Regions from separate parts of the Variovorax sp. LjRoot290 genome, predicted to be linked through region 2. Evidence: predicted binding sites of a transcription regulator. Region 2 holds the regulator's gene; each other region holds the start of a gene.
The links. Region 2 encodes sigma-54, which starts transcription at its own class of promoters, with help from an activator protein. Its sites were predicted from a motif close to TGGCANGNAANCTGCTTT; they were not measured.

Region 1 (3,991 bases), 5.0 Mb from region 2:
GCCTGGAAGGCGGCGAACAGCAGCTCGGGGATATAGACGCCCTTGCTGAAGGTCGCGCCCGGCGCGAAGGTGCCGGCGGCCGAATCGAAGACGCCCTTCATGAAGAGCCGGTCGAATCCACCGATGAAGGAGTTGCCCTCGGTGAAGGCGAGGCTGTAGCCGTAGATGAGCCACAGCACCACGATCATCGAGAAGGTGACCATCACCTGCATCAGCACCGACAGCATATTCTTGCTGCGCACCAGGCCGCCGTAGAACAGCGCCAAGCCGGGGATGGTCATCATGATGACGAGCAGCGTGGACAGCAGCATCCAGCTGGTGTCGCCCTTGTTGAACGAGGGTGCCGGCGCGGCGGCCGGCGCAGCTGCGGCTTCGGCGGCGGGTGCGGCCGCGGCCGGTGCGGCGGCGGGGGCTGCAGCAGGCGCGGCGGCCGGCGCCGAGGCTGCGGGCGCTTCAGCCGCGGGCGCCGCCGGCGGCGTCTGGGCAAAGCCGGCGGTGCCGGCAGCGAGCACGCTCAGGCCGAGCGCGAGAGAGACGAGCAATTTTTTCATGTCGATTTTCTTTCGTGCCTTGAAGTCAAAGAGCTTCGCGGCCTGTTTCTCCGGTACGAATGCGAACGACCTGCTCCAGGTTGTAGACAAAAATCTTGCCGTCGCCGATCTTGCCGGTGCGTGCGGCGCTTTCGACGGCTTCGATCACGCGCTCGACGAGCTCGTCGGCCACGGCGGCCTCGATCTTGACCTTCGGCAGGAAATCGACCACGTACTCCGCGCCGCGGTAGAGCTCGGTGTGGCCCTTCTGGCGGCCGAAGCCCTTGACCTCCGTCACGGTGATCCCTTGCACACCGATCGCCGAGAGCGCTTCGCGCACCTCGTCGAGCTTGAACGGTTTGATGATGGCTGTGACCAGCTTCATGATGTTTCTCCTTTGGATGGAACAGGTCTGCGCGGCTGTATGGATCAGAGCGTCTTGGTCAGCGTGACGATGAAGCGCGCCTTGTTGGGCGACCAGGTGGGTGCGCCGAAGCCCAGGTCGGGGCCGGACACCAGCAGGTACGAGCTCTTCTTGTTGGCGCCCTGCACCGAGCCGGCCAGCGACAGGCCGTTGCCGAAGTCATAGGAAGCGCCCACGTTGTAGTCGACGTAGCTCTTGTAGCCCAGGCTGCGGATGTCGCTGCTCATGTGCGTGTAGCCCAGCGCGGCCTTCAGCGTGACCTTGGGCACGATCTCCTTGGTGTAGGCGAGATTGAAGTAGCCGGTGTTACGCCCCTTCAGGCCCGAGCCGTCGCGCTCGCCGGCGTAGTTGAAGTAGTCCTTCGAGACGGTGTGGGAGTACTTGAAGGTGAAGGCGCCGATGGCCTCGTTGGCATAGGTGGCCGCGCCGTAGAGCTCGGTGGTGTTGCCGCGGGCGTTGCCCGGGTAGACGTAGGCGAGCGCGCCGAAGTCGAGGTCGAACACGCCGGCCTTGAACTTGTAGCCGCCATAGATGTCGCTCTCGATGTCGTTGCCGGCGAGCCAGTTGACGCTGGAGTTCCAGTTGCCGACGTAGAAGCCGCTCTCGCCGAAGGCGTAGTCGAAGCCGCCCTGGATGGCGGGCTTGAAGCCCTTGGTCTTGGCGAAGCCGTTGCTACCGAGCACGTCCTGATCCTGACCGCGGAACTTGTAGTTGCTGGTGAGCGCAACGTTGCCTGTGAGCTGGGCGCTCGCGATCAGGGGCATGGCAGCCAGCGAGACAACGGCCAGGGCAGAGGCGGTTTTACGGTGCATCATCGAGAGACTCCTCGGAGGTTTTGGAATGGAATGGAAGCCATCTCAAAGCAGGGAGCGTGCCAAACCGACCGTTCCGCACTGAGAAGGGCCTGGGACAGGTGCACATTGCAACAATGAGCAAAAGATGGGCGCACCATCTTGGGGAAATGGAGAAGAATGAGCTTGTCTTTGGTGCAAGGTCATGCCTTGCTGGGCCTGGAAGCCGCCAGTGTCACGGTCGAGGTGCATCTGGCCAACGGGCTGCCCAGCTTTACGCTGGTCGGCCTGGCCGATGTGGAAGTGAAGGAAGCGCGCCGATCGGAGGCAATAAAGTCTGTCGGGTGCTTCGTTTCGCCGCCCCCTAGAAGGTCCGGCGTGACGGGGCACCGAAAGCGTCTTGAATCAAAGGCGACGATGCAGGACTGACCGGAGCCGGCGGAGCCCCGGCTCAATCTTCAGCGCCAGTACGTGACGCCGTCGTTGCACTTCCACGTGCGCCTGCGACAGGTACATCGATGGCCACCGCAAGTAGCGAAGTAGTCCCGAGGACAGGAAGCGCTCTGCGAAAGCCGCCTGTTCTTTCGGTAGTGCTCCCGTGATTCACGTTGTGCAGCATCGGGCCATTTTCTACGCGATTGAGGCTTCCGGGTGCCGGCGATGCTCAACACAATTTGGGAAAAAACTGGCTGGGCGCGCTCACCAGGAGCGACGGGAGCCATCGGCCCGGAGGCAGGGCTTCTTGCGCGCGAGAAACGTGAGGAGTAAAATCGACTCACGAATCTCACGGAACTGTCATGAACCAAACCTCCGCCAAAGAACCGCATGATGCCGTCCAGGCGCTCGTGGCGCGCATCGACAGCATGCGTGAAGCAAGCCGCCTCATCATCAGCGAGCTTTCCCGGACCCTCACCGGGCCCGGGGACAAGAAGCTGACCCTCCATGTGCGCGAGGCGATCAACGAGCTGGAGCGTCAATCGATCCAGGATTTGGTGGATGAGGTTGAGCCCAGGCGCCCGGCGGCCACCCGCATCGATCTCGAGAAGCGCGCCATCGACGCCGTCCTGCAGGGCACCGAGTGGAGCTCGGCCGCCGAAATTGGACAGCGGCTTGACGCGAAGGCAGCAAACCCGCACGCGGCCGTGAGCCGCTGGCAGCAGAGCGGGCGCATTTTCGGCATCGAGCACCGCGGCAAGAAAATCTACCCAGCCTACATTTTCGATGCGACCTGGCAGCCCTTGCCGGCGGTCAAGAAGATCCTGGCGGTCCTGGACGACTATTCGCCCTTCCGGGTTGCGGCATGGTTCGAGTCCACCAATTCGTCCCTGGGCGGAAAGCGTCCGCGCGAGGTGATTGCGAGCGCCCCGGATGCCGTCGTGGCCGCCGCGGAAGACCACAAGGTGGGTGCGGTGCATGGCTAGCCCAGCACCTCTCCTGCCTCCTCCGCCAAATTCGTTCCGCACCCTGCCGCATAAGGCTGGAGTCTGGTATCGCGTGCATCCGTACGACGCAACCACGGGGAAGTACGCGCCGGCCGCCTTCAACGCATCGGGGCCCGGCAACGCTCGATTCAGCCCCCTTTTCAATCCGGTCTCGAAAAAGCCGATTCCGACGATCTATGCGGCCAAGAGTGAGCGCGGAGCCATTGCGGAGATCGTCCTGCACGACGTCCCCTCCCCGTCGGCTGGCTACCTGCATGACCTTGAGCGCGACTACCGCGCCAACCTTCACCTGAGCCGCATTCGTGCGCCGGCGGTCCGGCTGGTCAACATGACGACCATGGGTCTCCAGGCCGCCGGCCTGAAGCCGATCGACCTCTTCGAGGGCGAGAAGGACGACTACCCCAGGACCCAGGAATGGGCGCTATGGATTTGGCAGAACATGCCGGACGCCCAAGGATTGCGGTGGATGTCCAAGCGGGACAACCAGTGCGAGGTGATCATGCTCTTCGGCGATCGGATGAACCCGTCGGACGTCGTCGACGATGGCAGTTCACAGCCGCTGCAGGCGCACGAGGACCTTGTCATCGAACTGCTGGATGAGATGGGTGCCGGGGCCTACCCCTCCATCTGACGAGGCCTGCCAGGCGCGCCAGGCACGTCGGAACACCCATCACCGCGTTCGAACCCATCGACGGAAACAATCCACGCCGCGGCCGGCCGCCCTGCCCGATTGGCCAGCCACACGCCTGAGGCGCGCCTTCAGCCAAATGCCCCAGGGGCTCGCGTACGCGAGCCCACTCGATT
Region 2 (3,991 bases):
GCAAGACCACCTCCTTCTACATGATCGTCGGGCTGGTTCGGGCGGATGCGGGCGAGATCAGCATCGACGGCGAACCGATCGCGCACATGCCGATCCACCGCCGCGCCCGCATGGGCTTGAGCTACCTGCCGCAGGAAGCGTCGATCTTCCGCAAGCTCACGGTCGAGGAGAACGTGCGCGCCGTGCTCGAGCTGCAGCGCGAACCCGACGACGCGGGCCGGCCGGTGCCGCTGTCGAAGCAGCGCATTGAGGAGCGCCTCGGCGAACTGCTGCACGACCTGCGCGTCGACCATCTGCGCGATTCGCCGGCGCTGGCGCTGTCGGGTGGCGAGCGCCGCCGCGTCGAGATCGCGCGGGCGCTGGCCACGCAGCCGCGCTTCATCCTGCTGGACGAGCCCTTCGCCGGCATCGACCCGATCGCGGTGATCGAGATCCAGCGGATCATCAGTTTCCTGAAGGAACGCGGCATCGGCGTGCTCATCACCGACCACAACGTGCGCGAGACGCTGGGCATCTGCGATCACGCCTTCATCATCAGCGACGGGCATGTGCTGGCACAAGGCACGCCTTCGGAGATCGTCGACAACGCCGAGGTACGACGCGTGTACCTGGGCGAGCATTTCCGGATGTAGGGGACCGTACTTCGATGAAGCAAGGGCTCTCGCTGCGCGTTTCCCAGCACCTGGCGCTCACGCCGCAGCTGCAGCAGTCGATCCGGCTGCTGCAGCTCTCCACGCTCGAATTGAGCCAGGAAGTGGAGCAGATGCTCGACGAGAACCCGTTCCTCGAACGCACGGCCGAAGAGGCGCCGCGCGAGGAGTTCGGTCTCGAGGCGGCCGATGCGCCGGTGCGCGACGAAGACCGCCAGGCCGAGGGCGAGGCTGACTTCGTCCCCGGCTCGGCCGCGGCGCCGGCCGAGGTGGCGGTCGCCGCCAACGGCGATGCCGAAGCGGCTGCGCCCGCCGACAGCGAACCCGACTGGGAGGGCGACGGTACGGTCGACCTCGCGCCCGACGACAGCGAGTGGGGCGGCGATGCGCCCGCGCGCGCCAACAACCTCGGCGACGACGAGCGCACCGATGCGACCGAGCTCGCGCGCAGCCAGGAATCGCTGCAGTCCTTCTTGCACCGGCAGGCGCTGTCGCTGCGCCTGAACGAGAACGACTGCGCCGCGCTGCGCTTCCTGATCGAATCGCTCAACGACGACGGCTACCTCGAGGATTCGCTGCCGGCGCTGGCCTCGGGCCTCGCGGGCGACGACAACGACCAGTTCGACGAACTGGTGCATCACTTCCAGGTCGCGCTGGGCCTGCTGCAGAGTTTGGAGCCGGCCGGCGTCGGCGCCCGCAGCCTCGGCGAATGCCTGACCATCCAGCTGCGCCAGCTGGCGAGCGCCAAGGAGAGCGAGGAGGAGGCCCAGGTGCGCAAGACCGCCATCGCGATCTGCAAGCAGCCGATGGAGCTGCTCGCGCGGCGCGACTTCAAGCGCCTGGCCACGCTCACGCGCAGCAACGAAGACGAGGTGCGCGCCGCACTGCAGCTGATCGCCAGGCTCGAGCCCAAGCCGGGGCGCCGCTTCGTCGACGTCGAGCGCAACATCGTCGTGCCCGACGTGATCGTCACGCGCATCGGCCACGGCACCAACGCGAAGTTCCGCGTCATGCTCAATCCCGAGGTCATGCCGCGGCTGCGCGTGCACGACATCTATGCCGGCGCGCTCAAGCAGCACAAGGGCGAGGGCAGCCAGGCGCTGTCGCAGCGGCTGCAGGAAGCGCGCTGGTTCATCAAGAACATCCAGCAACGCTTCGACACCATCCTCAGGGTCTCCAACGCGATCGTCGAGCGGCAGAAGAGCTACTTCGTGCACGGCGAGCTCGCGATGCGGCCGCTGGTGCTGCGCGAGATCGCCGACGAGCTGGGCCTGCACGAATCCACCATCAGCCGCGTGACCACCGCCAAGTACATGGCCACGCCCTACGGCACCGTCGAGCTCAAGTACTTCTTCGGCTCGGCGCTCGGCACCGAAACCGGCGGCAACGCCTCCAGCACCGCGGTGCGCGCGCTGATCAAGCAGTTCGTGAGCGCCGAGGACGTGAGGAAGCCGCTGTCCGACAGCCAGGTGTCCGAGATGCTCAAGGAGCAGGGCATCGAGTGCGCGCGCCGCACGGTGGCCAAGTACCGCGAGGCGCTGCGCATCGCGCCTGCGAACCTGCGCAAGGCACTCTAGCGATGAGTCGCCGTCCGAGTCCGCTACCAAGCTGGATTCGCCTCGGCCTGGCCTTGATGGCGGTGCTTCTTCTCGCCAGCGGCTGCGCGATGCTGCCGGCCGAATTCGAGCGCACGCCGTCCAAGGCGATGCCCTTGTCCACCGGCACCGTGCTGGGCCGCATCGCCAAGGCCTCGCAGCCGGATGCGGACCTCAGCGGCTTCCGGCTCATGCCCAGCGGCGACTTCGCGCTCAACACGCGGCTCGAGCTCGCGCGCCGCGCCGAGCGCACGCTCGACGTCCAGTACTACCAGATCGACAACGACGAGACCGGCCGCTACCTGCTGCGCACGCTGCGCGACGCGGCCCAGCGCGGCGTGCGCGTGCGGCTCCTGATGGACGATCTCTACACTGCGGGCGAGGACGAGCTGCTGCTCGCGCTGGCCGCCACGCCCAACCTCGAGCTGCGGCTCTTCAACCCGTTTCCGGCCGGGCGCGGCAGCATGCTCAGGCGCTTCTCGGCCTCGCTTTTCGACTTCAGCCGCGTCAACCGGCGCATGCACAACAAGCTCTTCATCGCCGACGGCGCGATGGCGGTAGCCGGCGGGCGCAACATCGGCAACCCGTACTTCACGCAGACGGCCGGCGCGAACTTCATCGACCTCGACACCTTCGTCGCCGGCGCCCTGATCCCGCGCCTTTCCAGCCTGTTCGACCTGTACTGGAACAGCGAGCACGTACGGCCGATCGAAACCGTGGTCGCGCCCACGCTCGCGCGGGAGGAACGACAGCGGCGCTTCGAGGAGCTGACTGCCCCGGCCACCACCCCGGCACCACGTCCGCCGGCGCCCAACGACCTGCTGGGCTACAGCCCGATCGTCGAGAACCTCAACGCCGGCAAGCTCGACCTCATCTGGACCACCGCCGAGGCGTATGCCGATTCGCCCGAGCGCGTGATCGGCAAACAGGTCACTTACGGCGGCGTGCCGCTGCTCGACGTCGACAGCGTGCGCTACAACGTGGTCGAGCAGATGCGGCGCGGGCGTTCCGACGTGACGCTGGTGTCGCCCTACCTGATCCCCGGCAAGGAGGGGCTGGAGGTGCTGCGCGAGATCCGCCGGCGCGGCATGAAGATCAGCGTGGTCACCAACTCGCTGGCCGCCACCGACGAGCCCGTGGTCCACACCGGCTACCGCCGCTACCGGGCCGACATGCTGCGGCTCGGCGCCGAGATCCACGAGCTGAGCTCGGTGCGCACGCGGCGCAGCGTGCGCCTGGGCCTGTTCGGCACGCAGATCGGACGCCTGCACGCCAAGTCGGCCGTGATCGACGGGCGCACGCTCTTCGTCGGCTCGATGAATTTCGACCCGCGCTCGGAAGTGCACAACACCGAGATCGGCCTCTTCATCTTCAGCCGCGAGATGGCGCAGCAGGTGCTGAAGCTGGTCGAGGTGCTCAAGCAGCAGGGCGCCTACAAGGTGCGCTTCGCGCCCGGCACCGAGAAAATGGAATGGGTGAGCGAGGAGGCCGGCGTCGAACAGGTGCTCACCAGCGAGCCCGATGCGGGCTTCTGGGACCACCTGATGCTTGAGCTGCTGGCGCCGCTGGCGCCGGAGAGCCTGCTCTAGACCTCATCAGTAGCGATAACGGTCATAACGGTCATAACGGTCATGGCGGTAGTGATGGCGATCACCGTGCCGGTACTCGTCGCGGTATTCATGGCGGTAGAAGTGCCGCGGCGGCGGGCGGTGGTAGTCATACACGGGAGCCGGACGGTAGTGCCGC
Region 3 (3,991 bases), 4.8 Mb from region 2:
GTCGAGATCGCCGCGCCCGCGCTGGTGGCAGCCGCCACCGACGACGTGCTGGTCCCCTGGACCTGCTCGCAGCGCCTCGCCGAGGGCCTGCCTCACGCGAGCCTCGAGTGCGTGCCCCATGGCGGCCATGCACACAGCGTGACCGAGGCCGAGCTCTTCAACCGCAGCCTGCTCGCCTTCCTGGCGCGCGTGGGCGCACCTGGAGTCCCCGCATGAAACCCTCCCTGGACGACGCCGCCCTGGCACTTCTTTTCACCGAGGCCCGTTCGCACAACGGCTGGCGCCCCGAGCCGGTCTCCGATGCCTTGCTCGAACAGGTCTACGCGCTGGCGCGCACCGGGCCGACCTCGGCCAACTGTTCACCGGGCCGCTTCGTCTTCGTGCGCACGCCCGAGGGCAAGGCGCGCCTGGCGCCGGCCTTGTCGAAGGGCAATCTGGCGAAGACGATGAGCGCGCCGGTCACCGTGATCGCGGCCTGGGACAGCGCCTTCTACGACAAGCTGCCCACGCTGTTCCCGCATGCCGACGCCAGAAGCTGGTTCACCGGCAGCGTCGAGGCCGCCCGCGAAACCGCCTTTCGCAATGCCACGCTGCAAGCCGCCTACCTGCTGCTCGCCGCGCGCGCGCTGGGGCTGGATGCGGGGCCGCTGTCCGGCTTCGACAGGGCGAAGATCGACGCCGCCTTCTTCACCGGCACGCCCTGGACCACCAACTTCCTGATCAACCTGGGCCACGGCGACCCCTCGAAGCTGTTCGGCCGCCTGCCGCGCCTGGACTTCGCAGAAGCCTGCGCGCTCGCCTGAGGAAAGCACCGCCGCCATGAACGCCTTGCCCAAGAGCGACTACCGCGATGCGATGGCCCGCCTCGGCGCGGCCGTGCATGTCATCACCACCGACGGCCCCGGCGGCCGCGCCGGCTTCACCGCATCGGCCGTGTGCAGCGTGACCGACGAGCCGCCGACGCTGCTGGTCTGCCTCAATCGCTCGGCCTCGGTCTACCCGGCCTTCCAGGCCAACGGCGTGCTCTGCGTGAACGCGCTGGCCGCGGGGCAGCAGGCGCTGTCGGGCCTGTTCGGCGGCAAGACGCCGATGGACGAGCGCTTCGCCGCGGGCCGCTGGAGCCGCAAGCGCACCGGTGCGCCGGTGCTCGAGGACGCGGCCGTGTCCTTCGACTGCCGCGTGTCGCAGGTGACGCGGGTGGGCACCCACGACGTGCTGTTCTGCGAGGCCGTTGCGATCGCGATCGGCGGCACCGCGCACGGCCTGATCTACTTCGACCGCCGCTACCACGACATCGTCGCCGCGCCGCACTGAGCGCGCGGCGCGCTCAGCGCGTGGTGATGCCGCTCAAGACGATGCGCTGCACGTTGTCCACCGTCTCTTCGAAGAACTCCGGGTCATCCAGCGTACGACCCGTGATGGCCTGCACCTGCACGCCGAAGTCGGCGTAGTGCTGCGTGGTGGCCCACAAGGCGAAGATCAGGTGATGCGGATCGACCGGCGCGAGCTTGCCGGCGGCCACCCAGGCGCGGATCACTTCGGATTTGCGCGTCACCAGGTCGCGCAGCTCGCGATCGAGTTCGTCGCGCAAGAGCGGCGCGCCCTGGATCATCTCGAGGCAGAACAGGCGCGAGGCATCGGGCTGGTCGCGCGAGATCACCAGCTTGCGCCGGATGTAGTCGCCGATCGCCTGCCGCGGGTCCTGCTCGGCGCTGAAGCCGCGCAGCGGCTCCAGCCACACGGCGAGCAACTCGCGCAGCACCGAGACGTAGAGCTCCTCCTTGTTGGCGAAGTAGTAGAGCAGGTTGCTTTTCGAGACATCCGCACGCGCTGCGACCTGGTCGACGCTGGTGCCGTGCAGGCCGAAGCGCGAGAAGAGCCCGAGCGCCGCGCGCAGGATCGCCGCGCGCTTGTCCTCGATCTGGCGCAGCCGCCGGTTCACCGACGTGACGCTGCGCGCCACGGGCGCGCGCTTCGGATGCACGCGCTTGGATGGCGGCGCTTCGACGGCCAGCACGGACGGCGGCTTGATGCTGCTGCGAGTTTTCGGCATGTGTTGCTTTGCTTCTTTCTCCACCCGGGATTCTCGTTGTCTGCGATGCAGCCCGCATGCACGAGCCATACCGCCCATGGTACGCACCATGGCAACACCCGGCGCACGCATTCGCCGCGCCGCACCGCTGCCCGCGCACCACGCCGATGCAGTAAAGCGCATTTGTCCATTTGGTCCAACTGGCATGGACGTTGCATGTCGAAGCGCCGCCACCGTCACACCGAAGGATTGAAAGCATGACCCTGCTGTCCGTACCGATCATCGATCTGGCGCCCTTCTTTTCCGGAACGCCCGAAGGCAAGGCCGAGGTGGCGCGCAAGGTCGACGAGGCCTGCCGCAGCATCGGCTTCCTGGTCATCACCAACCACGGCATCGCCCCCGAACTCATCGCGCGCGTCTCCGCGGTCTCGCGTGAATTCTTCGCCTTGCCGCTGGCCGACAAGCGCAAGGTCGATCGCCCGCGCGACGACGCGGTGCGCGGCTACAGCGCGGTGGGCGAGGAAGGGTTGTCGTACAGCCTCGAAGAAGCGGCGCCGGGCGACCTGAAGGAGTCCTTCTCCATCGGTCCCTCCAATGTGCCGGCCGACGACTACCACCGGGGCGCTGCGGCCGGCCCGCACTTCGAGCCCAATGTCTGGCCCGATCTGCCGGGCTTCCAGCCGGCCTTCGACGAATACTTCGAGGCGATGAGCGATCTCTCGCGTTCGCTGATGCGCATCTTCGCGCTCGCGCTGGAACTTCCCGAGACCTTCTTCGACGACAAGATCGACAAGCACATCAGCATGTTCCGCGTGCTGAGCTACCCGCCGCAGACCGAGGCTGCATTGCCCGGCCAGCTGCGCGCCGGCGCGCACAGCGACTACGGCAGCCTCACCGTCGTGCTGCCTGACGACAAGGGGCTGCAGGTCTTCAACAAGGCCGGCCAATGGGTCGACGTGCCGATGGTCGAGGGCGGCCTGGTGGTGAACATCGCCGACCTCATGATGCAGTGGACCAACGACCTGTGGGTCTCGACCCTGCACCGCGTGGTCAACCCGCCGCCGGATGCGGCCGCCACCAACCGCCGGCAGTCGCTGGTGTTCTTCCACCAGCCCAACTACGACGCGATGGTCGAGTGCCTGCCGAGCTGCCTCGCGCCGGGCGAGGCGCCGAAGTACGCGCCGATCTCTTCCGGCGACCACTTGAAGTCGAAGTTCCTGAAACAGACGACCTTCGGCGGCACCAAAGTGACAGCCTGAACATGCCTCATCTTTCCTACGTCAACGTCTTCGCGAAAGACGTCGTCGCGCTCAGCGGCTTCTACCAGCGCGTATTCGGCTTCCCCGAGATCGAGGCCATCCGCTCGCCGATCTTCCGCGGCATCGACGCGGGCAAGGCCAAGCTGGGCTTCAACGCCTTCGATGCCTACGAGCTCTTGCAGCTGGCCGAGTTCTCCGACACGCGCGGGGTCAAGTTCCTGCTGAACATCGATGTCGATTCGCAAGAGGAAGTCGACCGCATGGTGCCGGTCGCCGTCGCCGCCGGCGCCACGCTCGTCAAGGCGCCCTATGTCACCTACTACCACTGGTACCAGTCGGTGCTGCTCGACCCCGAGGGCAATGTGTTCCGTATCAATTTCATGATGAAAGGTCCGAGTGATGTTGCGTAAATCGATTCCTTGCGCGGTCGCAGCGCTTGTCGCGGGCGCCGCGCTGATCGGCCCGGCGGTGGCCGCCGACGGCTTCACCCTGAAGGGCAAGCCGAAGATCGCGATGCTGTACTTCGGCCCCAAGAACGACGGCGGCTGGACGCAGGCCTTCGACGAGGCGCGCATCAAGGTCGAGAAGGAAACCGGCGAGAAGATCCAGTTCGTCGAGAACGTGCCGGAAGACGCATCCGCCATCAAGCCCGCGGCCGAGAAGTTCATCCAGCGCGGCGCCAACATCATCATCGGCACCG

Region 1: the regulator sigma-54 is predicted to act here: its motif matches at 1,814-1,831, upstream of ACSQ9A_RS01610 (TorF family putative porin).
Region 3: the regulator sigma-54 is predicted to act here: its motif matches at 2,234-2,251, upstream of ACSQ9A_RS02605 (isopenicillin N synthase family dioxygenase).

What each region holds. Positions count from the first base shown of each region.
Region 1 covers NZ_CAXURW020000001.1:308,832-312,822, reverse strand. The annotation lists gene ACSQ9A_RS01620 (ammonium transporter) at 1-551, opposite strand, end outside; gene glnK (P-II family nitrogen regulator) at 577-915, opposite strand; gene ACSQ9A_RS01610 (TorF family putative porin) at 960-1,766, opposite strand; partial or broken gene ACSQ9A_RS01605 (YifB family Mg chelatase-like AAA ATPase) at 1,926-2,063, shown strand; gene ACSQ9A_RS01600 (hypothetical protein) at 2,543-3,166, shown strand; gene ACSQ9A_RS01595 (RES family NAD+ phosphorylase) at 3,240-3,818, shown strand.
Region 2 covers NZ_CAXURW020000001.1:5,326,954-5,330,944, reverse strand. The annotation lists gene lptB (LPS export ABC transporter ATP-binding protein) at 1-632, shown strand, start outside; gene ACSQ9A_RS26325 (RNA polymerase factor sigma-54) at 647-2,227, shown strand; gene ACSQ9A_RS26320 (phospholipase D family protein) at 2,230-3,834, shown strand; gene ACSQ9A_RS26315 (hypothetical protein) at 3,841-3,991, opposite strand, start outside.
Region 3 covers NZ_CAXURW020000001.1:494,425-498,415, reverse strand. The annotation lists gene rutD (pyrimidine utilization protein D) at 1-216, shown strand, start outside; gene ACSQ9A_RS02620 (malonic semialdehyde reductase) at 213-803, shown strand; gene rutF (NADH-dependent FMN reductase RutF) at 820-1,314, shown strand; gene rutR (HTH-type transcriptional regulator RutR) at 1,328-2,053, opposite strand; gene ACSQ9A_RS02605 (isopenicillin N synthase family dioxygenase) at 2,290-3,291, shown strand; gene ACSQ9A_RS02600 (VOC family protein) at 3,294-3,701, shown strand; gene ACSQ9A_RS02595 (BMP family ABC transporter substrate-binding protein) at 3,691-3,991, shown strand, end outside.